DNA from 2 places in the Dyella sp. 01L423 genome. Region 1 is predicted to be linked to the other one. Evidence: predicted binding sites of a transcription regulator. Region 1 holds the regulator's gene; the other holds the start of a gene.
The links. The regulator FliA, encoded in region 1, starts transcription of late flagellar genes. The targets are predictions, from matches to a motif close to TAAAGTTTNNCNNNCNNNGGCCGATAA.

Region 1 (10,934 bases):
ACGCCCGTTTCCGTGGCATGTAGCGGCAGGGCAAACAACGCAACCAGCATGGCGCCATACAGCGCGACTCGTTTCATGACAGCTCCAGGCGTTGCGCGACGGCATGCGCGTTTCGTGCGGCAACTGAACTGCCGCACTGCCTCAGCCTCTACGGATCGCGGGAGCCGGACAAGCGAAAATCCACCTACTCGATCTAGGTAGAAATACGCAGAACGGCGTCCGGATCGCGTATCAAAAAAACGGCATCATGATCTTGCGATATACGAATGAAGCGCCTTCAGATGGTGGCGCCGCGCAGCTCGCGTTCCGCGCCGCCTTCCGGAAAGCGCGCAATCGCCTGCTGCGCCGCCTGCTCGAGTGACGTGACCACTTCGTTGAGCTCGGCATTGACTGGCGGCTCCACCTCCGTCGCCGCCAACGGCTCGGGAAAGAACACGCCCACCAGGCAGGCCTCTGGAATCCCGCGACGGGTCAGCGCGACAGCCTCATCGAAGCTCTCGCGTTCCTTGGTCGGGTGGGTGCTGACGATGTAGACCATCGACACCGCATTGGGCGTGGCTTCCGGATGCGGCTCCGCATCGAAGGCTGCGAAATCTTCCACCGAGAGATGGCGTGCATCGATACGCAGGTCGCGCAGGATGCGGGTGAGCAGTTCGGTGGCGAAGTCGCTGGCCACCGAACCGAGGCCAAGACAAAGCACCACCGAACGAGGCGCCACGGCGAGCGGCCCCTGCCAGCGGCCAAACGCATCTTCGCGATGCTGGCGCAGGCTTCGGCCGATGCTCACGCTCTCAAGCACCGAGCTGCGACGGCGCCAGCGCGCCCATTTGCTTTCATGGCTGTCCAGCGTTTCCACCACCGTCACGATGGCGCGCTTGACCGCGGTCTGCTGCTCGGTGCTGATCGCGCCGGCCGCCAGGTCGATGCGCGCCAGCTGTAGCGCGGGCAACAGCACCGAGTCGCAATACGCCGCGAAGCTTTTACGTTTCAGGAACTCGCGCGCCTCGCTGAGTATCTCGCTCGCATCGCCCGACAAGGCGCGCTGGTATACGCGTTGCGGCATGGTCAGCGCCGGCGTATCGCCGAGCAGAATATTGAGCAGGTTCAAGGCCTGCACGTGACGGCCCGCCACCACCAGGCAAAGCGTCAGCGGCGTGGACATAAGCAGTCCCACCGGCCCCCACAACCAGCTCCAGAAGATGGCGGCTACCACCACGGCGAGTGGCGACAGACCCGTCGTGTGTCCGTAGAGAAATGGCTCGATCAGCTGGGACACGATGATCTCGACCACCAGGTACAACACCACCGTCATCAACAGCAGCGACCAGCCCGGCGCCACGGCGGCCGCGAACAGGCTCACCACGGCAGCCACCAGCCACACACCGATATAGGGCACGAAGCGCATCACCGCGGTAAGCAGGCCCCACAGCAGTGCGCTGGGCACGCCGATGACGGCCAATCCCAGCCAGATCGCCAAGCCCACCCCGAAGTTGACCGAGAAGGTGGAGACAAAAAAGCGCGAGAGCCGCTCGCCTGCATCGTTGATCGCGGCCGTGGTGGCGCGCAGGTCCGCGCCGCCGGCGAGACGGATGAAGCGGTCGCGCAGGGCTTCGTGTTCCAGCAGCACAAAAATCAAGACCACCAGCACGATGCCCGCGGTTTCCACCGGCACCCACGCCGTGGACAGCACCCGGGTGATCACCGACACCGGCGCACTGGGTAGCTTGGTGGGCGTCGATGCGGGCTTGGGCGCGGCCGGCGCGTTGGTCAGATAAGGCGGCGCTGCCACACTCGCGGACGGTGCCGCACCTTGGCCGGATTCGTCGATCACCTTGCCCAGTTCGCCACTCAGGAGATCCAGGCGCCCCACCGTTTGTTCGCGCAGCGACTGTACCTTGGTGTGAATGGTGGCTTCGTACTGCGGCAGGCTGCGCGCCACGTGCACCACCTGCGTCCCCATCATCGCGGTCGTGCCAGTCACGATGACCACCAGCGCCAAGACCGCAATCATCACCGACGCGCCGTGGCCCAGGCCGATACGGCGATACAGGCGCACCCATGGCGCCATCAGCAGGCTGAGAAAGAGCGCCAGGATGATCGGCACCAACACCTCACGCCCGAAGTACAGCAGCGCCAGCACCGATGCCGCGGCGATGATGACCACCGCGCGCTGGCTCGCCGTCACGGCGGGCAAAGTGGGGTCTTGCGACGACATGGGCATCTCCTCTACACCGCGGCGTGTCCGGGACGACGACGTCGCCCCGGATAGCGCAAGGATAGCCTTGCCCGATGTCGGTTGGGTCAGGCCGCTTCTTGTTCCAGCGGCAAGCGGCACAGGCGGCGCACATCGAGCAAGGCCACGAAGCCGCCCTGCGAGGGCAACACGCCGTGCACGGGATCGTCTTCGCGCGCCATGGCGCCCGGCAGCGGCGGTGCGATGTCGGCAGCGGCGGCGTCCAGCAGGTCGCCAACCGCGTCCACGCGAATGCCGACCAGATGCGGACCGTGCGAGAGCATCACCTGGCGCACCTGGAATGGGTCGATGCGCGTTTCATCGGACAGCCCCAGGCGCCGACGCCCATCGAGCACCGGCACGATGCGGCCACGCAGGTGACGGATGCCCAGCACGTCGGACGCCGAACCCGGCACCGGCGTCAGTTCGCCATCGCGCAGCACTTCGCTCACCTGCGTCAGCGGCGCGGCATACAGCTGCCCGCCAATGCGGAAGGACAGCCAGTGCTGGGCGTTCTGTACATGTTTCATGGCGATGGCTCCCCGGTGGTGGGAATGGTGTCCGGTACTAACGACTTGCAAATCACGGGCCATGCTCCGGCGCGGCCACGTGGGCCGATCCCACGGTGATCGCGCCCGCCGCGACGTTGGGCAAACTGGCGCGTGGCGTCACTTCCGGACCGGAGTCGACGTCCTCCGGCGCGCTGCGCTGGGGCTTGGCGAGGATCACCTGGTTCACCGGCACTTCGTCGATCAACCGGGGCGCCACCACTTCCACGGTGGGCACGGGCGCGGCCGGCTTGGCGTTGGCGGCTACGACGGCGCCGGCCGTGGGTGCGGCAGAAGCCGCCGGTGCCGGCGCACCCTGCTTGTCGGCGGTGAGCTGGCCTGCGCCTGGCGCGTTATTGTCGAAGCGCTTGGGCTCGCCTTCTTCGCTGAGCACCACGATCAGCACGCGGCGATTGCGGTTCCGGCCGTCTTCCGTCGCGTTATCGGCATTGGGGTGGTATTCGCCCCAGCCCATGATGCCCAGCCGGGTCGGGTCCACGCCCTGCTCCGTGAACAGGCGGGCCACGCTCGCCGCGCGCGCGGCGGACAGTTCCCAGTTGGACGGATACAACGCGGTGTTGATCGGCCTGTCGTCGGTATAGCCCTCGATGCGCACCGTATTGGGGAACGGCTTGAGGATCGAGGCCATGCTGTTGAGCACGTCGTTGGCTTCCGGCGACAGTTTCGCCACGCCACTGGGAAACAGGATGTCGGTGCGCAGCTCCACTTCCAGCCACGACGTGGTCTTGCGCACGATCACCATCTGCTTGTCGATCAAGGGCTGCAGTGCCCGCACCACCTGGTCGCGGATCACCTCCAGATTGCGTTTCTCTTCCATCGGCGAGGCGGCGCGATTGTCCACCGCACGCACCATCTGCGGACGCCCCGGAATCGGCACGCTGACCGGGATGGTCGCGGCGCCCGGCTGGCTCCCCGGAGAGGCAATCGCGGGATCGACATTGTGCGGCTGCGCACGCGTCTGCGGCATCGGTGCGATCACGTGGCTGGAGCCGTTGAAGGCCTCGATGATGGAATTGGACATCACGCGGTACTTGCCCTCGTTCACCACCGAGACCGCGTACATCACCACGAAGAAGGCAAGCAACAGCGTCATCAAGTCGGCGTAGGGAATGGCCCAGGCCTCGTGATTGACGTGGTCTTCATGGTGTTTCTTCTTCCTAGCCACAACGCTGCGCTCCGTTACGCCAGGTAGCCCTGGAGCTTCGCTTCGATCTGGCGAGGGTTGGCACCCTCGGCGATGGAAACGAGGCCTTCGATGAGGATTTCGCGCATCTGCGTCTGCTTGTGGATCAGTGCCTTCAGGCGCGCCGACATCGGCAGCATCCACAAGTTGGCCAGCGCCACGCCGTAGATCGTCGCCACGAACGCAGCGGCAATGCCGTGGCCGAGCTTGCTCGGATCGGCCAGATTCTGCATCACCGCCATCAGGCCCATCACCGCGCCGATGATGCCCATGGTCGGCGAGAAGATGCCCGCCTGCTCGAACACCTTCGCGCCGGCCAGATCATGGTGTTCGCGCGCACCCACTTCGACTTCAAGCACGCCGCGGATGGCCTCGGGCTCGCTGCCGTCCACCAGCAACTGCAGCCCCTTGCGCACGAAGGTGTCGCTTTCTGCGTCGATCTGCGGCTCCAGGCCCAGCAGGCCCTGGCGACGCGAAATTTCGCTCCAGCCGACGATGCGGCTGATCAGGTCCGATGGCTGGTGCTGCGGCGGCTTGTACACCAGTGGGAACATCGACATCGCGTGCTTGAGCACCTTGCCGGAGTTCTGCACCAGCAGGGCCGCGATGGTGCCCATGAACACGATCACGAATGCGGCCGGATTCCACAGCGCTTCCACGCTGGAACCCTTGAGGATGGTGCCGACGATCACGACCACGAAGGCCAGGATCGTCCCGATGAGACTTACCAGATCCATGTCAGGTATTCACTCGGAGGGATGGGAGGAGTTGACCGTCGCTACCGGACAAACCGGCAAGATCCATCACCAGCGCAAGACGGCCATCGCCGGTGACGGTGGCGCCCGCCACGGCGGGCACGCCTTCGAACAGCGGGCCGAGCGGTTTCACCATGACGTCTTCGCGGCCAAGCACTTCATGCACCAGGCAACCCAGGCGCATATGGCCGATATGCAGCACCACCACGTGGCGGCCCGGCGCAGCGTCCACGCCGATCCAGCCACCGAGGTTGGCCAGGGCCAGCGCGCGGCCGCGGTGCGAAGCCACGGCGCGACCGTCCAGTTGCTGTTGCTGTCCCGCCGCCAGTTCGAACACTTCATCCACATTGCTCAGCGGCAATGCCAGCAGACGGGCGCCCACGCGCACCATCAGCACGCGCTGGATCGCCAGCGTCAGCGGCACGGCCAGCTCCAGCGTGCTGCCCTTGCCCAGCTGCGAGCGCACCGACAAGGTGCCGCCCAGTTCCACCACGCGGGTCTTCACCACGTCCATGCCCACGCCGCGACCGGAGATGTCGGAGACGGTGGCGGCCGTGCTGAAGCCGGGGCGGAAAATGATCTCGTAGCATTCGTTTTCGGTGAGCCGCGATGCCTGCGCCTCGTCCATCAGGCCCTTTTCCACCGCCTTGCGGCGCAGGACTTCCGGGTTCATGCCGCGCCCGTCGTCGGACACGGTGATCACGATGCGCTCGCCGCGTTGGCTCGCACCCAGCGTCACCTTGCCCTTGCGCGGCTTGCCGGCGCGTTCGCGTTCGTCCGGCATTTCCAGGCCGTGATCGAGCGCGTTGCGGATCAGGTGCACCATCGGATCGGCGAGTGCTTCGACCAGGCTGCGATCCAGATCGGTGCCCTCGCCTTCCTGGATCAGTTCCACTTCCTTGCCGAGCTGGCGCGAGAGATCGCGCACGATGCGCGGAAAGCGCTGGAACAAGCGGCCCACCGGCTGCATGCGCATGCCGAGTACGGCGTTCTGCAGGGCGTCGGCGACGCGGTCGAGTTCGGTGGCGGCCAGCTCGAGCGTTTCATCGCCAGTCTTGGCCGCGAGACTCAGCAGCCGGTTGCGCACCAGCACCAGTTCACCGGCGCGATGCACCAGGGCATCGAGGCGGGCGGTGTCCACGCGCACGGTGTTTTCCGGCGCAGGCGCGGCCTGCTTGGCCGGTGCAGCCGCGGGAGCCGGTGCAGGAGCAGGTGCAGGAGCTTGTGCCGGCGCATTCGCGCCCGGCAGTCCACCCTTGCCATGAAGATTGTCGAGCAGCGATTCAAACTCGTCGTCCGAAATCGTGCTTGATGTTGACGATGCGACGGGTGCACTCGTCGTCGCGCCAGGCTGGCCGCCCTTGCCATGCAGGTTGTCCAGCAGGGCTTCGAATTCGTCGTCGGAGATACTGCCCGACCCGGCTGCTGCCGCGGGCGCACCCGGTGCGCCGCTGCTGCCATAGAGGCTGTCGAGCAAAGCCTCGAATTCGGAATCGTCGATCGTGCCATCGCTTGGCGGCGGCGCTACCGGGGCGGCCACCGGTTTGGGCGCCGGTGCAGCGCCTTTGCCCGGTGTTAGCCGTTGCAGCAGGCCGGCTGGCGGCATCGCCATCGCCGTGCCGCCGGCCAGCGCAGCCATCATGTCATTGAGCAGATCCAACGCTTCCAGCAAGGCATCCATGCGGCTGGCGTCGAGCAGCAGCTGCCCGTTGCGCGCCACGTTGAGCAGATCCTCGGCGTGATGGCACAGCTGCACCATCGGCTCGATCGCGAGAAAACCCGCGCCACCCTTCACCGTGTGGAACGCGCGAAACACGGCGTTCAACAGCTCGGCGTCGCGCGGCGAGGCCTCCAGCCCGATCAGCTGATCGCCCAGGCGCTGCACCAGTTCCCCGGCTTCCACCAGGAAATCGTCGCGCAGCTCGTTGTCGAACGAGGGATCCATCGATCAGAAACCGAATTCGCTCAACAGACGATCCGCCTCGTCCTGACTGGTGACCTTGACCGGGCCGGCCGCGGCTTCGCCAGACGCCAGCGCGCCGGTGAGGCTCACCAGTTCCAGCAGCGAGTTCTCCACGCTGCCGATGAAGTTCACCACCTTCTTGATGCGCTGACCGGAAAGGTCCTGCCACGACTGGGCGACCACGAAATCGGCCAGGCCATCGCGGCAAGCATGGGCGAACGCCTGCGACTGCTTGGCCAGCACGTGCGCGACTTCGCCTTCGGTGGTGCCGTCGATCACCGCGCCGGCGTTCTCGGCCAGCGCGTCGGCCTGCGGGCGCATGCGCTCGACGAAATCGAGCGAGCGATGGGCCGCCTGCGAGCTCATTTCCAGCACGTCTTCCAGGTGCTTGCGCGCATCGGCGACGCTGCCCGGCACGCCTTCCTGGGCGAGATCGCCGCCGAGGCGGCGCACCGCATCGTGCAGGTCGCGCGCAAGCAGCCCCAAGGCGCGGAACACGCGCTGTTCGCGCTCGCGCACCAGCACATCGAGCGCCTTCTCAAAGGCAACACCATCGGCGCTGTTGAGCAAGGCATGCAGTTCGGGCGGCATCGCTTCGCCGGCCATCAAGGAAACTTGTGCGTTCATGCGGTGGCTCCGCTGGCGGCCAGGCGTTCGAAGATCTTGCTCAGCTTTTCCTGCAGTGTCGCGGCGGTGAACGGCTTGACGATGTAGCCGTTCACGCCGGCCTGGGCGGCGGCAATGATCTGGTCGCGGTTGTTCTCGGCGGTCACCATCAGCACCGGCATGCCCTTCAGCGAGGGCTCGGCGCGGATGGCGCGCAACAGGTCGATGCCCGTCATATTGGGCATGTTCCAGTCGGTCACGACCATGTCGAAGGCATTGTTGCGCAACATGGTCAGCGCGTTCTCGCCATCGTCGGCTTCCTGGATCAGGCCGTTGCTGAAGCCCAGTTCGACCAGCAAGTTGCGAACGATGCGCCGCATGGTGGAGAAGTCGTCCACCACGAGGATCTTCATATTCTTGTCCAAACGCTTTCTCCGCTGCGCGTAGATATGACTTGTGTTGAACAGGGACGAGTTGCGAGGACGCAACGACCGGACGTCGGTTCGACCCTGGTCGGCGCAGCGACCGTTCGGGCTCTCGCCCTAGTTACTCGCCCCTCGCCCCTTTACGTTTTCCTGCCTTCCTTTCCTGCCCCTCATGCCAACCGCTCATGCGCGCTCGCAAGCGCACGATGGCCTGGCCGTGGATCTGGCACACGCGCGACTCCGTCACGCCGAGCACCGCACCAATCTCCTTGAGGTTCAGTTCTTCCTCGTAGTACAGGGACATCACCAGCTGCTCGCGTTCGGGCAGGCCGCCGATGGCTTCCACCAGCGCCTCGCGCATGCCTTCATGCTCGACACTGTCCGCCGGGCTCAGGCTGTCGCCGTCGGCCACGTCGAACGCCGCGCCACCATCCGCGTCGTCCGGTGCGGAAAGGCTGAGCAGGCGTGCACTCGCCGCGTCAGCCAACACCTGGTGATATTCCTCGGCGCCCATGCCCAGTCGCCGCATTACTTCGGCGTCATCGGCATCAGAACCGGTTTCGATTTCAATCTGACGAACAACCTCCGCCATTTCGCGCACTTTTCGATGCACCGACCGTGGGGTCCAGTCGGTACGCCGCAATTCGTCGAGCATCGCGCCACGGATGCGGATACCCGCAAACGTCTCGAAGCTCGCATTCTTGCCGGTGGTGAAATTGCGCGCGGCCTCCAGCAAACCGATCATGCCGGCCTGAATCAGATCGCTCACGTCCACGCTGGGCGGCAATCGACCCATCAGGTGATAGGCGATCCTTCGCACCAAGGGAGCGTGCTGGCGAACCAGTTCGTCGGCACTCTGCCGCGTCAGCTGCAGATATTCGGAAGCCACACTCATGTCACCACCCCGTTGCTACTGCGGCCTGCCTGCTGAAAAAGGCGATGCGATCCAGGCCCAGTCGCTCGGGTTCACCCCATGTATCGACCGCACCCGCCAATTGCTTGAATGCCAATCCCGACCGGCTCGACGGCCACAGATCCACCACCGCGCTCTGGCGACGGATGGCCTGCTTGAGTCGTTCGTCATGCGGAACATGGCCCATGAATTCCAACGCCACATCGAGGAAGCGATCGCAAACTCGTGCGAGTTTCTGATGCAGCTGCCTGGCCTCGCCCAGGTTGCGCACCATGTTCGCCACCATGCGGAAGCGGCGCACGCCAAAATCGCGGCTGAGCACCTTGAGCAAGGCGTACGCATCGGTGAGCGAGGCGGGCTCGTCGCATACCACCACCACCACGTCATCCGCGGCGGCGGCGAACATCGCCACGTTGTCGGACAGTCCGGCGGCGGTATCCACCACGAGGTAGTCCGGCGGTGTCACCAGATCGTCAAACGCGCGGATCACGGCCGCATGTTCGCCCGCACCCAGCTGCGCCAGTCGGCGCGTACCGGAACCGGCCGGCACCACCTTGAGGCCGTGCGGCGCGGTCATCAGCAAGTCCTCGATCGAGCAGACGCCGTCGAGCAGGTGGCCGATGTGGCGCGTGGGCGTGAGGCCGAGAAGTACGTCGATATTGGCCAGGCTCATGTCCGCATCGAGCAGGATCACCTGGTGACCCGCGACGGCGAGCGCCATGCCCAGGTTCACCGACACCGTGGTCTTGCCCACGCCGCCCTTGCCGCCGGCCACCGCGATGGCGCGGCAACGCTTGCGCGGCGCACTGCCGCTCAGTCCATACGCCTGGTCCTGGACCGGCGCCTGTCGGCTATGTCGTTCGGTCAGCGCACGCAGCATGCCTTCCAACCCCATCGCCTGGTTCATTGCAAAGACACCGCTCATGCGCTTGCCACCGCTAGTCCGAAGCGATCCGCCATCACCACGTCATCGGCCGGCGCGGTGCCCTTGAGCACCTGCGCGGCACGGCACACCAGCACCCGGGCATCGGCTGTAGCGATGTCTTCGGGCACGCGCTGTCCATCGGTGACGTAGTCGAGCGCGAGTCGGTGACGGATCAGCACCGACAGCGCGCCGCCGAGGCTGGGTGCCTCGTCGAGTTTGGTAAGAATGCAGGCGTGCGGCTTGACCGGCAGGTAGGCGCGCACCGCCTCGTCGAGCGAGGAGGCATGCGCGTTGGCCGCCATCACCAGGCAGGCGCGCAGATCGCCGCCGTTGCCCAGCACGTCAAGCTGCTCGGCCAGGCGCGGATCGCCGCCAGCCAGGCCCGCGGTATCCACCAGCACGGTGTGGTGGCCACGCAGCAGTTCCAGTACATGGCGCAGGCTGTCGGCGTCATAGGCGGGATACACGCGCACGCCAAGCAGGCGGCCGTAGTGTTCCAGCTGCGCCGCGGCGCCGATGCGATAGTGATCGGTGCTGACCAGCGCGACCTGCGATGCGCCGTTGCGCATCACCGCACGCGCGGCGAGCTTGGCGATGGTGGTGGTCTTGCCCACGCCGGTGGGACCAACCAGCGCAGTCACGCCACGACGCTCCGAATGGTCGCGCGGGCTGATCGACAGGCTGCGGCTGAGTACACCCAGCGGCAGATAGCGCGCCTGCTCGGCGTTGATCTCGACTGGCAGTTCACCGACCAGCTGACGAGCCACATCCGGTTCGATACCCAGCCGCGTCATTTCACGCAGCACGCGGGCGCGCATCGGCTGACGGCGTTCCAGGTCGTTCCAGATCAAGCTCGACAGCTGGGTTTCCAGCAGGTCGCGCAGGCTGCCCAGTTCGGCGCGTACGCGTGCGGTGTCCTGCATGGCGCGTTCGAGCAGGGGATGGATCGAAGCGGTGACCTCACCGGCTACGTTGGTCTGCGCAGATTCCACCGGCGCGGATTTTTCCTCCAGCGCCTTGACCAGCGATGCGGCCTGGGCTGATGGCTTGCGAGCTACCGGCGCTTCGAGCGTGGGCTCCACGCGCTGTGCGGTGGTGGCACGACGCGAGAGCGACACGGTGACGCCGTCGTCCTCGCGACGATTCGCCGTCGGCAGCGGCGGCGGCATCACGTCGGCACGACGTGCCGCGAAGGAAGGCAGGTCGCTGTTCGCTGCGGGCGGTGCGCGGTTCTCCACTTCCAGCGGCGCGCCATGGCGCGCCGCTTCGCGCACCAAAGCTTCGTCGAAATCCACGGCCGCGATGATCTCGATGCCGTCGTCCATCCGGCGCGTGGACAGGATCACCGCATCCGGTCCCTGG
Region 2 (10,934 bases), on a different contig from region 1:
GTCCGTGGATATCCCGGCAGATTCCAGGCAGTCAAAGCGGCCCGTTGTTGCGTCCTTGGGTCTATCAAAGGAGACGGCTCAGATGTCTCATTCCGATGATGCAAAACTGCGCGCCAGCCTGCGGGACTGGTTGATCGCCTCGGCTGTCCTGGTAGTTCCGCTGGTGTGGGTGGGAACCCAGGCGCTGGATGAGCCGCTGTATATGGCCAACGCATCGAGGCCATACCATGCTGTCGCGGTGGCGCAGGCTCCGGTTCGCCACCACGCGGTGAAGGAAGGCGTCCATGCCCCGCTGCTGAGCGACACCCGTGTTCTGTTTGCGCTGAAGGCTATCGACGCAGGCGCTGGCTACGAAGCGCCGTGGTTGAATGGGGCGCGTGCCAAGGCTGGCCATGACAAGGGCCATCGCGCCAATGCGATCGCCTTGGAAAACGCCAACACCCAGGCCTATCAATTAGCCGTCGCCGAGCCGCGTTGACCCTTTGACATCGGCAGCTTCAGCGCGCGAGTCAGGACGGTTGGCCTGAAGGCAATCGCGCGCCGCAGACTTTGCGGCGCGTGACATGGGCGGTACCCCGGCAGCGCCGCGGCGATCGCACATACCCAACCCCCGGGTTATAAGCATGTGCGATGTCGCGGCCGGGCGTCAGCCGCATTCCGGCGAGCTGATCGTAGAACGCGCTCATTGGCTTGACCGTCGAGGTCATCGGGTCGTCGGCCTGAGCGGGCATCTGCTGAAGCGGGGTGCACATTGCGCCCATCACGGCCGCTGCGCCATTCCCCATGTGGCACAGGACGGGTGTCGTAGGGATGGGACTACTGGCGGCTCATGATGGCTGAGTGGCTTCAATCGACAGAAGGCGAAACGGCGATACCCAAGTCCAGTCACCGCCCCAGAGCAAATCGCCCAGGGGCAGGGTGGCCACGTGGTCGGCTGAGGTCCCCGCTTGAGAACGCCGGCGCCAAACACCACATTGGATGTCAGCTGCGTTGGGGAGTTTTCGGGCGCTTGTCGCCTGGGTCGGTCATCGCGACATGGCGCCGTTGAACGGCGCACGCAAGTGCGATGCGGCTTCTCTGGTTGCCTGCATGCCGGCCCACCACGCACCACTGTCACCTATGGGAAGGACCAACACATGAGCACGAAAACCGAAACGGCGATCCTGGCTGGCGGCTGCTTCTGGGGTATGCAGGATTTGCTGCGGCGTTACCCGGGCGTGTTGTCCACGCGCGTGGGCTATTCCGGCGGCGATGTGCCCAACGCTACTTACCGCAATCACGGCACGCACGCCGAAGCCCTGGAGATCGTGTTTGATCCCAGCGTGATCAGCTATCGCCAGATCCTGGAGTTCTTCTTCCAGATCCACGACCCGAGCACCAGGAACCGCCAGGGCAACGACGTGGGCATGAGCTACCGCTCGGCCATCTTCTATCTCAGCGACGAGCAGAAGAAGGTCGCAGAAGACACCATCGCCGATGTCGACGCCTCGGGCCTGTGGCCGGGCAAGGTGGTCACCGAGGTCACGCCTGCCGGCCCGTTCTGGGAAGCCGAGCCGGAACACCAGGATTATCTGGAGCGCATTCCGAACGGCTACACCTGCCACTTTCCGCGAGCGGAGTGGAAGCTGCCCAGGCGCGCGCAGTAATTCGCGAGTAACCAGAGGGGCGGTCCATGCGGCCGCCCCTTTTTTTTGGGCCCATGCGCGGCCTGCCGCTAGGCGTGCCTGGGCCAAAGAATGGCCTGGGCAACCACCACATGTTCGCCGTTGAAGGTGGCCGCGGGCGATCCGTAGAGTTCGTAGCCCAGCGCCAGTGCTTCGGAAACGCGCTGGCAGAAGGCAGCGTCATCCTTGCCGGTGAGCAGGCGGTAGCGCGGCAGGCCATCGGGTGGCGTCTTGGACATGCGGAGGGTCCTCCAGGTTGTGAATTTGCGGCTGTCCGTCAGTGTACGCAGGGCAAGGCTCAACCTGACTGTGCACTAGGTAAAACCACGTAGGGGTCCCCCGTAGTTCTCCGCATGTACTTCCTGCGAGCCGCAAAGGACAGTACCAGTCATGTGACCGGAGACGGAGAGCGCCTTGCGATATCGACATCTCTCGTTGGCGCTTGCGCTGGTTTGCTTCGTCGCACAGGCGCAATCGGCAGCGGACGAGGCAGCGGCCAACGACTCCGCCGATCTGGCCAAGAAATTGTCGAACCCGGTGGCATCGCTGATCAGTGCGCCCTTCCAGTTCAACTACGACAGCAAGATCGGTCCCGATGAACGCGGACACCGATTGACCATGAACATCCAGCCGGTGGTGCCGATCTCCATCAGCGACGACTGGAACATGATCTCCCGCACGATTCTTCCCGTGACCAGCCAAGCCGACATCTCGCCCGGCGCCGGAAGCCAGTCGGGCATCGGCGACATCACGCAGAGCCTGTTTTTTTCGCCCAAGGCGCCGGGCGCCGGCGGCATCATCTGGGGCGCCGGCCCTGCCTTCCTGTTGCCCACGGCCACAGATGATCTCTTGGGCGCGAAGAAGTGGGGATTGGGCCCCACGCTGGTATTGCTCAAGCAATCGAAGGGTTTCACGTACGGTTTTTTGACCAACCAGATATGGTCGATTGCCAGTGTGAAAAACAATCGCGACCGCGCTCCGCTGAGCAGCCTGTTCTTCCAGCCGTTCCTGTCCTACACCACGCCCACCGCCTGGACTTATGGCGTGAATGCCGAATCCACCTATGACTGGCACGCGCATCGGGCGGCGGTGCCGCTGAATTTCACCGTGGCCAAACTGACCAAGGTGGGCAAGTTGCCGGTGAGTTTTACCGGCGGCGTGCGCTACTGGGCGGCCAGCAGCGCCACCAGTCCGCACGGTTGGGGTTATCGCGCGGTGGTGACGTTGCTGTTTCCCAAGTAAGACGGCTGACTGGCTGGACAGCGCGGTCCTCATCGGATGAAAGCGATTTAGCCGTCAGCGCTGTGCTGTGGCTGAGTACCCGATCACTCAGCGTTGTTCTTCGCCGAACACGATGCGGTGGCCATCGGGCGTCACGATGGCAAACTCGCGCATGCCCCACGGCTTGTCGTCGAGCGCATGCCAGATCGGTACGTTCTTCGACAACAGCTCTTGATAGAGAGCCGCGGCATCGCGCACATGGAGATAGGCGAACCAGGAGTGATCCTGGCATCGGGAGATCGGCTCTGCATCCGGGCAATCGCCGATGCGCAGGCGACAGGCACCGCGTTGCAGGAAAGACCAGCCATCGACGCGGAGGCTCTCTTCAAAACCAAGCTTGTCCATGTAGAAACGCCGCGATGCCTCCAGGTCGGTCACGGCCAATACGAACGTTGACGCGATGATGTCGGGCATGGCGCGCTCCTTGGCGATGGCTTAGAGATGGTCGGCGTCGATCACGGCCTTGGCGAATGCCTCGGGCGCTTCCTGCGGCAGATTGTGGCCAATCCCGCCCGTCACCAAGCGGTGCTCGTATTTGCCGGTGAACTTTTTGGCATAGGCGGCCGGTTCCGGGTGCGGCGCGCCGTTGGCATCGCCTTCCAACGTGATCGTCGGCACGCCGATCGTGGGCAGCGCGGCGAGTTTCTTTTCGATCGCCTCGTATTGTGGCTCTCCTTCGGCCAGGCCCAGGCGCCAGCGGTAGTTGTGGATGGCCACGGCCACCTGGTCGGGATTGTCGAAGGCGGTGGCCGAGCGCGCGAAGGTGGCGTCATCGAACGCCCATTGCGGCGAGGCCAGTTCCCAGATCAGTCGGGCGAAATCGTGCGTGTACTTGGCGTAGCCTGCTTCGCCGCGCTCGGTGGCGAAGTAGTACTGATACCACCACTGCAGCTCGGCCTTGGGCGGCAGCGGCGCGCGGTTGAGTTCCTGGCTGCCGATCAGATAGCCGCTGACGGACACCAGCGCCTTGCAGCGCGCCGGCCACAGCGCGGCCAGGATGTCCGCCGTGCGGGCACCCCAGTCAAAACCGGCGACGACGGCCTGGTCGATCTTGAGCGCATCCAGCAGTGCGATGGCGTCGGCAGCGAGTGCGGCCTGCTGGCCATTGCGCTTGGTATCCGCCGAAAGAAAATGCGTGTCACCGTAGCCGCGCAGGTAGGGAATGATCACGCGATAACCGGCAGCGGCAAGGATGGGCGCCACGTCGACAAAGCTGTAGATGTCATACGGCCAGCCATGCAGAAGCAGCACGGGCTTGCCGTTCGCCGGGCCGTCTTCCGCATAGGCCACGTCCAGTACACCCGCCTTCACATGCTTGAGCGGCTTGAACGACGTACCGCCGCCCGTGATGCTGTGCTTGACTGCGGCGGCTGCTGGTTTGGCCGTCTGTGCGCTGGCGAGCGACGCGAGACCGAATGGGGCGATCGCGAGCCCCATGGCCGTCGCTCCGAGGAAGGTCCGGCGCTGCTGGTTGATCTGGTCCGACATGAAGCATCTCCCTGCGGGTTGGTGTGCCCGCATAGAAGATCATGCCCCTGTGTCTGCTCTGTGTGGGGGTGCCGGGGATTTGAAAGTTCGTGTACCAGACAGGCCCGTCGATACATTGGGATACAAAACGACCCTGGCCCCTTTTGTTGCCGGCCGAGTGCCTCCATGGTGGCGCTGGGAGAGGGGCGTTCGTTCAACGCTTAGCTGGCAACAGGGAGGGGATATGGCCTGGCTGGACCCGCAGTGGTTTACACCCGCAGCACTGGCCGCCGAATGGCGGCGCAAAGACGTGCGTGGGTGCTTGATCGGCGTAGTGACGACCATCGTGGTCCTGGCCCTGTTCTGCCACCCGGAATCCGCACCCACGGCGATCTATATCGACTCGGTTGGCATCGACGTATTTCTCGCGATACTGGAAACGCAGTTGATCGTCGCACTGGTGATCTCTCGCGATCAGTTGCTGGAATTCTTTCGAACGGCCTACGTATCCGATGAACCACTGGGTACCCTGCTGCGGAAGGCAACGTCGTTCGCCCGATACTTGCGTGAAGCGCTTCGTGGCTCGTTTCGAGAGTAGACCGGCTTTATCATTCCGCAACAGTTCCGAGGCAACATGGAGAGCAGGGTGATCAAGGCGATTTTCTTCGACTACGACGGCGTGCTAACCACGGATAAAAGTGGCACGCTCACCACCGACCGCTATCTGAGCGCAGCTACCGGCATCGCGCAGTCAACCATCGGTGCCGCTTTCCAACCCTATATCGGCGACTTGATCATGGGCCGGGTGACTCATGCGCAGATCTGGAGCGAGGCTTGCCAGGCCATCGGCAAGGAGCTGGACATCGGCTTGTTGCTGGCCGCGTTCGAAAGCACGCCCGTGAATGCAGGCATGTTCGAATTGGCGCGCCGGCTGAAGGACAACCATGCGGTCGGCATCATCACCGACAACCGGCAGGAGCGCATGGACCATCTCAGGCAGCACCAGCAGCTGGATGTCATGTTCGATCCCATCGTGGTCTCTTCGGAAGTGGGTAGCGCGAAGGACACGCGGGATATCTTCGTGCATGCGCTCTCCCGCGCAGCAGTAGCACCCCAAGAAAGCATCTTCATCGACAACAGCGAGGCCAACCTGCGTGCGGCCCGTGCGTTAGGCATGCATGGGGTGTTCCATGATGACGCGAAGAACGATGTGGAGGCCCTGAGCCGCGAGCTGGCAGCATTGGGAGCCTGCATTGGTAGTGGCTGAGTCGTGCTGCCTGAGTCCACGAACGAATTTTCCACACTGATGAAAGGACGTAACGCGATGCGATGGATGGCTTCGTGTGTCGTATTCATGGTTTGCCAGGCGGCCTGGGCTGCCGACGGTTTCCGGTTCACGGCGCCCTACGGGCCTTATGACGTGGGGTTCAAGGTCGTACAGCAGTACGACATGAGCCGAAGCTACCGCCCCGGTGTCGACGCCGTGACGGGCGAGGCAGACCGAACTCCCCAGGGCCGGCCCATCGAAACCTTGATCTGGTACCCGGCCGCATCGGCGGGACGCCCCCTTTTGTATGCCGACTACGTCCATCTGGGCGGCTTCGAAGATCGCTTCGACCTGGGCCACGGCGAAAGTCAGCGCATTGCCGAGGCTTCCATGCGCGCCTACCTCTCGCGCGGCTATCTCCCCGCAGACATCTCGCGCGTCATGGCAGAACCGGTGCATGCCACGGGCGACGCCCCAGTGGCCACGGGAAAGTTTCCGCTCGTCATTTATGCACCTAGTGATAGCTCATCGGCCTACGAGAACGACAGCTTGTGCGAGTACCTGGCGAGTCACGGCTACGTGGTCATTGCCAGCCCCTCGCACGGCGCGCACGTGCGCTACATGACAGACGGCCATGTCGCCGACAACGTGGAAAACTCGCGCGCCCAGGCGGCCGATATCGGATTTCTGATCGGCTATGCGGCCTCATTGCCTCAGGTCGATACGGCCAAGGTGGGCGTGGTGGCGTACAGCTGGGGCGGCATGTCCAGCACGTTTGCCGCCGCCAACGACAGCCGCATCCGCGCACTGGTCGACCTCGACGGGTCGGTTCGCTACTTCCCCAAGGTCCTCGCCGCAGCGCCGGACATCACGCCCGATCGCATCCAAGTTCCGCTGCTCTTCTTTGCCGATCAGGAAGACCCGCTTGCTCCCGGTAAAGACTCCAAGCCCGGCAGCTTTCTCGCGCGCATCCGCCACGCGGACGTGACCGAAGTCGGCCTGCTCAAGCTGACGCATGACGACTTGTGCAGCGATAGCTCGCGGTTTCCCGGCCGATTCGGGCCGGTCCACACCACGTTCGACGAACGTAACGAGAGTTACGCCTGGGTAGCCCGCTACACACAGCAATTTCTGGACGACGTGTTGAAGGGTGATGCAAGCGCCAAGGCCTTCATGAGCGCCGCATCGGACGCGGTCGGCGTCCCCGCGGGCACGCTCACGATTCGGCACCGGGCCTCCGTGGGGCCAAGCCCTTCCGTGGCTGCCCTTGCGCAGGCGCTGCAGAGGGACGGGTTTGACCGGTCCATCGAAACCTATGCGGCTTACACCAGGCAACATCCTGCTTTTAAGGTGAACGAAGATACCTTCGGCGCCTGGTTTTCCTCTTTATCGGATCTTGCGCGAAGCAAGGACGCCCTAGGCGTCTGCAAGCTCTGGGTGCATGTCTATCCCAAGAGCGTCGATGGGTGGATGTCCCTCGCAGAAGCGTATGAGTTGGCGGATCAGCCACAGGCCGCCGTGCAAAGCTTTCGGCAGGCGTTAAAGCTCGACCCTCATAACAAGATCATCGCAGCCGCGATGAAGTTTGAGGCAACCAACACCGCGCATTGACGCGCGTGTGTTGGTTAGGCCGTTCCCGGCGCGATTCAACGCATCTGATACGGATGGAAGATGTGATCCTTCGCGGACACCTTCACGTGACACGCATGGCCGCAATCGGAGACACCGGTGGGGTCGGCTGAGAACGTGCTGGTAGTTGCGTCGAAATCAAACAGCGCGTAGCCCCATCCAGCGCTCTTGGGGAATCGTTTGCTGTCTTTCTCGATGACGAAAGCCTGGGTGAAGACGTCTGGCACGTCCACGGCGAACGGGGCTTCGGTGCTCTTCTTGAACTTCCACTGCAGCTTGGCGATCTTGGAACCCTCGGGGAAGGGTTTGCCGTTGCCGGGGATGCCCGACTTGTACGCCTGGATCATGATCGGGTTGGCGACGATCACCTTGAGCACTTCGTCGGTACGCGCGGAGGAGACCACGGACCAGTCTTCATAGCCCTTGAAATCGGCGAAGGCGACGCCGCTGGGCGACACGAGCGAATACTTGTCTTTGATGCTGACGCCGGCTTTGGCCTTGTCCTGCGCATACAGGGCCGTTCCACCCAGCACGACCAGTAGAACGGCGGCGGTCGCAATGGCGAGCTTGCTAGTGCGCTTCATGGCTACTCCTCGCATGGTTGTCGTGGACACGCGTGGTCTGTGGACGTGAGTCCATCGGCTCGATCACAAATCATCGCGATACTTAAATCCATCAGACGAAGGTGTTGATGCCGGGCCATCAAGCTGCCGCCATGTTTCATCGTCGAAACGCCCCTGCGTCTGCTCGACGCCGACCCGCGGCGACCCGGGCCCGGACATCCTGGGCGCGCCAGCGGAAGCCAGCGTGAAGGCCTCTCGTAAGACACCGCGGGAAGGAGCGTTTTCTAAACTTCCTTGGGAGCGCGCCGATAAAACGTGAGCGCGGAGTGATGGGCTCCGTATCCCGGAGCGAACATGTTGGTACTGGTCGGTGCAGTGGTGGTGCTTGTGTGCGTGCTTGGCGGCTTTGTGCTGTCGCACGGCCAGATCCTTGCCTTGTGGCAGCCGTACGAGCTGTTGATCATCGGCGGCGGTGCGCTGGGTGCGTTTCTTTCGGCCAATCCGTCCAAGGTGGTCAAGGCCGCACTGCGTGATGTGGGCGGACTGCTGAAAGGGCCCAAGTACAACAAGCAGGATTATGTGGATCTGCTGTCGATGCTCTATGAGCTGTTCAGCCTGATCCGCAAGGAAGGCTTGCTCGGCGTGGAAGAGCATATCGAAGACCCGCAAGCGAGCTCGCTGTTTTCCGCTTATCCGCGCCTGCAGCGCGAGCATCACCTGATCGAGTTCACTACCGATTGCCTGCGCCTGATGGTGGGCGGCAGCATGAATCCGCATGAACTGGAACAGTTGCTGGAGGTGGAGCTGGAAACCCATCATCACGAAGCCGTGGCGCCTGCAATGGCGGTAACCAAACTCGCCGATGCGTTGCCGGGTTTTGGCATCGTGGCGGCGGTGCTCGGCATCGTCACCACCATGGGCCAGCTCGATGGCGACACCTCGCGCATCGGCATGCATATCGCAGGCGCGCTGGTCGGCACCTTCCTGGGCATCCTGCTTTGCTACGGCTTCATCGGCCCGTTGGGTGCGGCGATGGAAAACCGGGTGCAGGAAGACGGCCGGGCCTTCGAATGCGTGAAGATCGCGCTGCTGGCCAATCTGCGCGGTTACAACCCGAAGGTGGCGGTGGAGTTTGCGCGCAAGTCGCTGGCGACCAACACCCGCCCGCGCTTCCAGGACCTGGAAGAACACCTCAAGTCGCCGCGCGCCAAGGCGGCCACGTGAGCGAGCAGGGCGAAGCACCGCTGATCGTCATTCGCCGCAAGAAGCAGCAAGGGCATGGCCATCATGGCGGCGCCTGGAAGGTCGCCTATGCGGACTTTGTCACGGCGATGATGGCGTTTTTTCTGGTCATGTGGCTGATCGGCGCGGGCACGCGCGAGCAGCGCGCGGCCATCTCCGAATACTTCAAGAACCCCAGCATGATGCAGGGCACGGCCACCATGGCACCGCCGGGGCAGATGGGGCCGGGCGGCGCCAGCACCAGCATGATCAAGGCCGGTGGTGCACTGGATCTACCCCATGGGCCCGGCAAGGACCGCCAGGGCGCAGCGGCGGCCAGCACCGATCCCAAGGAGATCGAGAAGGAAGCGCGCAAGCAGGAGCGCGCGCGGCTGGAAGAATTGATGCAACAGCTGGAGGCGGCGATCGAGAAGAGCCAGGCGTTGGCGCCGTTCAAGGATCAGCTGCTGCTCGACATCACGCCCGAAGGTCTTCGCGTGCAAATTGTAGACAAGCTCAATCGCCCGATGTTCGACCTGGGCAGCGCGCAACTGCGGCCGTACACCACGACGATCCTGCAGGAGCTTGCCGGCTTCATCAATCGCGTGCCCAATCGCATCAGTCTCTCCGGTCATACCGATGACGCGCCGTACAGCAGCGATCATCAGTACAGCAACTGGGAGCTGTCCGCCGATCGCGCCAATTCGGCGCGGCGCGCCTTGCTCTCCGGCGGCCTAACGGAAGACAAGATTGCGCGCGTGGTGGGGCTGGCCGCTTCGGTGCCGTTCGATCGCGTGAACCCGGGCGACCCGATCAACCGGCGCATCAGCATCATCGTGATGAACCGGCAGGCCGAGGCCGCCTCGCTGTCGCAGGAGAGCGCTGGCGTCGAACACGATGCGCCTGCGTTGCTGCCCGCGGTGGCGTCCATCGTGCCGGCGAAAGCCGCGATCATTGCCGTATCGGGGACGGGCGCCGACGGTGGCAACGCAGGCGCTGCTGCACAGGTTCATGTCGACTCGCCGTGAGGCGCTCTCCGCCTAATCGCTGGCCAGCCGATCGATGACCAGATCGAGCAGGGCGCGCAGACGTGCCAGTCGGCGCAGATCGCGGTGGTAGCCGATCCAGGTGTCGCGCGTGGGCGGTTCTTCTTTCATCGACAGGCGTTCGATGCCTGGCGTGGCGTCGCCCAACGGTCGCGGCAAGACGGCAAGGCCGGCGCCGCTGGCGCACAGGCGCGCGTGCACGTCGCGCGCGTTGCTGCGGAAAGCGACGCTGGCGTTGGGGAACTGCGCGTGCAACCAGCTGACGTCGGGCATCTCGCCAAACGCTTGGTCCATGGTGATCAGCGACACGCCCTTGCCATCGCCGGCTTTGGGTTTGCGTGCGCCTTTGAGCTGATAGACGCCGTAGTGCATGCGCAGCAGTTTTCGCGAGACCACGTCGGGCTCGTCGAACGGCTTGATGCGAAAGGCGAGATCCGCTTCGCGGCGCGCCAGGCTGAGCAGGCGGGTATCGGTGAGCAGTTCCACCGTGACGCGCGGATGTTGCCGCACGTATTCGGCGAGTACGGGAGCCAGTACCTGTGCGCCGAACCAGTCGGACGAGGTGATGCGAAGCAGGCCATCGAGTTCCTGCTGCTGGCCGGCCAGTCCACGCTGGAAGCTGAGCACTTCCTGTTCCATGCGTTCGGCGTGCTGGCATACCAGCACGCCTTCTTCGGTGAGTACGAATCCATCGCTGGTGCGCTGGAACAAGGTCTGGCCAATCGCCGCTTCCAGGGCACGCAAGCGGCGGCCCATGGTGGGCTGGGTTTGTCCCAGCGTGCGCGCCGCCGCACCC

Region 2: motA (flagellar motor stator protein MotA) is a predicted target of FliA. The motif match lies at 8,157-8,183, and genes of this name have one in related genera.

What each region holds. Positions count from the first base shown of each region.
Region 1 is NZ_JBFTSI010000004.1:69,386-80,319, forward strand. Features, by position in the region: gene AC1DMY_RS12930 (SphA family protein) at 1-77, opposite strand, end outside; gene AC1DMY_RS12935 (AI-2E family transporter) at 278-2,215, opposite strand; gene AC1DMY_RS12940 (chemotaxis protein CheW) at 2,302-2,763, opposite strand; gene motD (flagellar motor protein MotD) at 2,816-3,967, opposite strand; gene AC1DMY_RS12950 (flagellar motor protein) at 3,982-4,722, opposite strand; gene AC1DMY_RS12955 (chemotaxis protein CheA) at 4,724-6,685, opposite strand; gene AC1DMY_RS12960 (protein phosphatase CheZ) at 6,689-7,330, opposite strand; gene cheY (chemotaxis response regulator CheY) at 7,327-7,734, opposite strand; gene AC1DMY_RS12970 (RNA polymerase sigma factor FliA) at 7,856-8,629, opposite strand; gene AC1DMY_RS12975 (nucleotide-binding protein) at 8,631-9,572, opposite strand; gene flhF (flagellar biosynthesis protein FlhF) at 9,569-10,934, opposite strand, start outside.
Region 2 is NZ_JBFTSI010000001.1:762,468-773,401, forward strand. Features, by position in the region: gene AC1DMY_RS03400 (hypothetical protein) at 83-478, shown strand; gene msrA (peptide-methionine (S)-S-oxide reductase MsrA) at 1,137-1,646, shown strand; gene AC1DMY_RS03410 (DUF1737 domain-containing protein) at 1,715-1,903, opposite strand; gene AC1DMY_RS03415 (transporter) at 2,079-2,906, shown strand; gene AC1DMY_RS03420 (bleomycin resistance protein) at 2,994-3,359, opposite strand; gene AC1DMY_RS03425 (alpha/beta fold hydrolase) at 3,381-4,433, opposite strand; gene AC1DMY_RS03430 (hypothetical protein) at 4,657-5,010, shown strand; gene AC1DMY_RS03435 (HAD-IA family hydrolase) at 5,059-5,679, shown strand; gene AC1DMY_RS03440 (dienelactone hydrolase family protein) at 5,719-7,290, shown strand; gene AC1DMY_RS03445 (cytochrome P460 family protein) at 7,326-7,892, opposite strand; gene motA (flagellar motor stator protein MotA) at 8,226-9,095, shown strand; gene motB (flagellar motor protein MotB) at 9,092-10,120, shown strand; gene AC1DMY_RS03460 (LysR family transcriptional regulator) at 10,133-10,934, opposite strand, start outside.